DNA from 2 places in the Nonomuraea sp. NPDC049486 genome. Region 2 is predicted to be linked to the other one. Evidence: riboswitches for the same ligand, from Rfam matches in the RefSeq annotation. Region 2 holds a riboswitch; the other holds the start of a gene.

Region 1 (2,376 bases), on a different contig from region 2:
GGCGCCGGGCGGCCAAGTCCGGGGAGGACCGGCTCGCCGTGCTGACCGAGCGTGAGCGCGAGGTGCTCGCGCAGGTGGGACAGGGCATGAGCAACGAGGAGATCAGTGCCGCGCTGTTCCTCAGCCCGGCCACCGCGCGTACCCACGTCAGCCGCATCATGGGAAAGCTGGGGGCGCGCGACCGCGCGCAACTGGTCGTGATCGCCTACCAGACAGGGCTCTGCGACTCTCATGAGTAAGCGCCCGTGCACAAACCGATCGCTCGTGCGGGAGGAGGCGGTGCGCATCGCCGAAGCCGTGGCGACGGAGCTGCGCATGACGCCTCCTCCCGCGCTTCCCTGACCTAGTCGTTTTCGGTGAACACCTGCTCGCGGCGCTTGCGGATGGCCGGGAGGACGGTGATGACCAGGGCCGCCGCCGTCAGGGCCAGGAGCGTCGCGGAGATCGGGCGGGTGAGGAAGACCGTCGCGTCGCCGCGGGAGATGATCAGCGCCCGCCGCGGGTTGTCCTCCAGCAGCGGCCCGATGACGAAACCGAGCAGGAGCGGCGCCGGCTCGCAGCCGCACTTGATCAGGACGTAGCCCAGGAGCCCGAAGAACATGATCGCGTAGACGTCGAACGCGTTGAACCTCAGGCCGCGGTCGGCCAGCTCCTCGTAGGTGCGGCGGACCACGGCGAACAGCAGCCGCTCCGGCGAGATCGGCTCCCGCCCCGGGATCTGCGTAACCGCTGCCTGAGCTCGTCCACGAACGACTGGTTGCCGGGCATCGGAAAGGCGTCCTCGGATCCGGGCCCGTCAGTGGCCCCCGCTCGCCAGGTTGAGGCCGACGACGCCGGCGATGATGAGGGTGATCGAGGCGAGCTTCAGGAGGGACACGCTCTCTCCCAGCAGGATCATGCCCAGCGCGGCGGTCCCGACCGCGCCGATGCCTGTCCAGACGGCATAGGCCGTACCGACGTCGAGGGTCTTGAGTGCGAGCGCGAGCAGACCGAAGCTGAGCACGGCGAAGACGACGAAACCGATGCTCGGCAGCAAGTGCGAGAACCCGTTGCTCTGCTTGAGCGCGTAGGCCATGGCGATCTCGAAGAGACCCGCGGCGACCAGCATGATCCAAGCCATGACGGCTCCTTCCATGAAAGGAGCGTCGTCTTTGCAGGCCGGGTACGGCGCGTCTCGTCCGGGCGGACCCATGGTCGGGCTCGCACTTCCGACAACGGCGGCGACCGCGCCCGCATTCCATCGGCCGCGCGTGTCAGGCATGTGGTGGCGCTTCGTGGTGGAATGGGTACGGAGCGTGACGTCGGGTGTGGGGAGGGTGCGATGCGGGACGGTCGTGGGCCCGTGACGCGCCGCTGATGGGGCGCGAGCGGCTGGACCTTCCGCTCACCGCCATGGCCGTGGTCCTCACCATCGGCACCGGAGCGGTCGACGCGGCCAGCTTCATCCGGCTCGGCGGGGTGTTCAGCAGTGTCATGACCGGCAACCTGGTGGTGTCCGGCTACGCGATCGGCACCGCCGACCTCGCGCACCTGCTCACCACCGTCACCGCGGTCATCGGGTACGTGCTGGGGGTCGCCGCCGGCACCGGCGTCGCGGGCCGCGGCGGGATGATCGCGGTGCTCGGTGCGGAGCTGCTCGCGCTGGTGGCGTTCGCGGTGGGCTGGGAGGTGACCGGTGGCCGCCCGTCCGCCGTGGCGCTGCACGTCCTGCTGGTTCTGACGGCGATGGCCATGGGGTTGCAGAGCGCGGCGATGCGCGCCCTGGGCGGCCGCCGGGCGGTGTCGACGACGTACCTGACGGGGACGCTGACCGGCGTCATCGCCGCCCTGCTCACCTCCGGCGGCCTGGCGGGGGCCATGGTGCGCGACATCGCCATCCTGACGGCGGTCGTGGTCGGGGCGGCGGCGGGGACCCTGGTGGTCACGCTGGTCCCCGCCGCGCTGCCGGCCATCCCGCTCGTCACCGTGCTCGCCGCCCTCACGATGGCCGGGCTCACTCGTCCTCGGTGAACACCTGCTCGCGGCGCTTGCGGATCGCCGGGAGGACGGAGAGGGCGAGCGCCGCCACCGACAGGGCCAGGAGCGCCGCGGAGATCGGCCGGGTCAGGAAGACCGACGCGTCGCCGCGGGAGATGATCAGCGCCCGCCGCAGGTTCTCCTCCAGCAGGGGGCCGAGGACGAAGCCGAGCAGCAGCGGGGCCGGCTCGCAGCCGCACTTGATCAGGATGTAGCCCAGGAGCCCGAAGAGCACGATCGCGTAGACGTCGTAGGCGTTGAACCCCAGGGAGTACGTGCCGATCGAGGCGAACAGGATGATCATCGGGAACAGCACCTGGTACGGGATGCGCAGCATGCGCACCCACATGCCGATCAGCG
Region 2 (2,376 bases):
TCCCACCTGAGTCATGAACAGCAAGCCTAGGGGGTCAGCGCGGCTCGGCGGCGTCGAAGGCGTCCAGGATCAGCGCGCTGGCGTCCAGCCCCCGCGCCGTGGCGCCCAGCCGCGGCACCTCGATGGGCCCCGGCCAGGTGTGACCGCCGCCGCCGACCGTGTACAACCGGACGTCCGCCCCCGCCGCGCACCCGTCCCACGCACGCAGCTCGACCGACCGTACGGGAGAGCTCACCCGCGGCTCCGGGCAGCCGAGCGCCTCCGCCCACCCCTCGGCGCTCCGGCGCACCGGCGGCAGCTTCACCATGTCGGCCAGCTTGCGCAGGTCACCGGTGGCGTCCCGCAGCGGATGCCCGCCCCCGTACGGGACGGTCCGGTCGGCGGTGCCGTGGAAGGACACCAGCGTCACCGGCGGCGGCTCCGGGCACGGCCGCACCAGGCTCAGCCCGGCCACCGCCGCCACTCCGGCCAGCCGCCCATCCATCGAGCACGCCAGCGCCGCCGCCATCCCGCCCCCGTACGACAGCCCGGCCGCGAACTGGCGCCGCCGGTCCACGCACAACTCCTGCTCCAGCCGGTCCAGCAGCGCCCCCAGGAACCCGGTGTCGTCGGGCCCGAACCCGTTCGGCAGCGTCCAGGCGAGCCTGCCCTTGGCCACCTGCGGGGTGGCCACGACGTAGCCGCGCTCGGCGCCCACCCGCGGCAGCCGGCTGTAGGCGGCCTGCTCACGCGCGCTGGAACCCAGCCCGTGCAGGTTCAGCAGCACCGGATGCGGGCCGTCCCCCTCGGGCAGCGCCAGCAGGAACACCCGCTCCAGCCCGCCGAACTCGATCGTGTGCCGCCCCTCCGCGAGCCGCGGCCCGCCCGCGCAGCCGTCCGGCGGGGGAGCGGCGGTGGGGACGGCGGTGGGCGCGGCCGACGGCCGCTCCGGCGTCCGCCCGGAACAGCCGGCGGCCGTCACCACCACCAGCATCGCCGTCAGCAGCGCCACGCCGACGCCCCGCCCTCCGCCCATGGCACCTCCCGCCCTCCCCAGGCAGTCCGCGGGAGATCCCGTCAGGACACCAACCTCAGCCCCACCACACCCGCGACGATCAGCATCAGGCACACCAGCCGGGCGGCCGTGACCGCCTCACCGAGGAACACCATCCCGTACACCGCGGTGCAGACCGCGCCGATCCCCACCCACACCGCGTAACCCGTGCCGACCGGGATCGTCCGCAGCGCGTACCCCAGCCCCGCCATGCTGACCGCCAGCGCCGCCACGAACAGCAGCGCGGGACGCAACCGCGACAACCCCTGCGACGAAGCCAGAGCCGCCGCCCACACCGCTTCCAGCACCCCGGACACGACCAGCACGATCCACGCCACGACACGCACCTCCGCAGGAGAACAGACCAAGGTCCACGTCGTCTTGTCATGCCGGGTACGACGCGCTCGTCCGGGGCGTGACCCGCAGCGGGCAGCCACCCGCCACGCTACCAGCCGCCCCCCGCCGCGCCGGGGGAGGTGTCGCGGCGGTGAAGATCTGTCCTAGTCTCCTCCGTGTGGGCAGGCCTGAAGAGAGCCGGGACGGCGGCTCCAAAGACGTCGGCACCAACCTGAACGCCGTGCTCGAACGCATCACCTACGCCGACGAGGACAGCGGCTACACCATCGCGCGCGTCACCACCGGCCGCTCCGCCACCGAACTGCTCACCGTCGTCGGCCCCCTGCTCGGCGCCCAGGTGGGGGAGTCGCTCCGGCTGACCGGCCGCTGGACCTCCCACCCCCGCTACGGCCGCCAGTTCGAGGTCTGGTCCTACACCACCGTCCTGCCCGCCACCGTCCAGGGCATCCGCCGCTACCTCGGCTCCGGCCTCATCAAAGGCATCGGCCCCAAAATGGCCGAACGGATCGTCGACCACTTCGGCACCGCCACCCTCGACGTCATCGAGAAGGAACCCGCCCGCCTGACCGAAGTGCCCGGCCTCGGCCCCAAACGCACCCGCATGATCGCCGACGCCTGGGAAGAACAGAAGATCATCAAAGAGGTGATGGTGTTCCTCCAGGGCGTCGGCGTGTCCACCTCCATCGCCGTGCGCATCTTCAAGCAGTACGGCGAACGCAGCGTCGAAGTCGTGCGCACCGAACCGTACCGGCTGGCCGACGACGTGTGGGGGATCGGCTTCAAGACCGCCGACACCATCGCCCAGGCCGTCGGCATCCCGCACGACAGCCCCGAACGCGTCAAGGCCGGACTGCGCTACACCCTGTCCCAGGCCGCCGACGACGGCCACTGCTACCTGCCCGCCCCCAACCTGACCGCCGACGCCGTCAAGATCCTCGACGTGCCCGCCCCGCTCACCGCCACCTGCCTGGAAGAGCTCGCCGCCG

What was found. A riboswitch is a leader RNA that binds a small molecule or an ion and turns the genes downstream of it on or off. The one in region 2 is predicted to bind guanidine.
Region 1: it holds a riboswitch for guanidine, as region 2 does, so the genes downstream of both, AB0K05_RS29755 (multidrug efflux SMR transporter) here and AB0K05_RS38235 (SMR family transporter) in region 2, are expected to answer to the same signal.

What each region holds. Positions count from the first base shown of each region.
Region 1 is NZ_JBFAPV010000011.1:151,622-153,997, reverse strand. It holds gene AB0K05_RS29765 (response regulator transcription factor) at 1-239, shown strand, start outside; gene AB0K05_RS29760 (hypothetical protein) at 344-673, opposite strand; gene AB0K05_RS29755 (multidrug efflux SMR transporter) at 797-1,120, opposite strand; guanidine-III (ykkC-III) riboswitch at 1,140-1,205, opposite strand; gene AB0K05_RS29750 (DUF1275 family protein) at 1,357-2,010, shown strand; gene AB0K05_RS29745 (tripartite tricarboxylate transporter permease) at 1,994-2,376, opposite strand, start outside.
Region 2 is NZ_JBFAPV010000019.1:3,926-6,301, reverse strand. It holds gene AB0K05_RS38245 (serine hydrolase domain-containing protein) at 1-15, opposite strand, end outside; gene AB0K05_RS38240 (hypothetical protein) at 35-1,015, opposite strand; gene AB0K05_RS38235 (SMR family transporter) at 1,057-1,371, opposite strand; guanidine-III (ykkC-III) riboswitch at 1,404-1,469, opposite strand; gene AB0K05_RS38230 (ATP-dependent RecD-like DNA helicase) at 1,611-2,376, shown strand, end outside.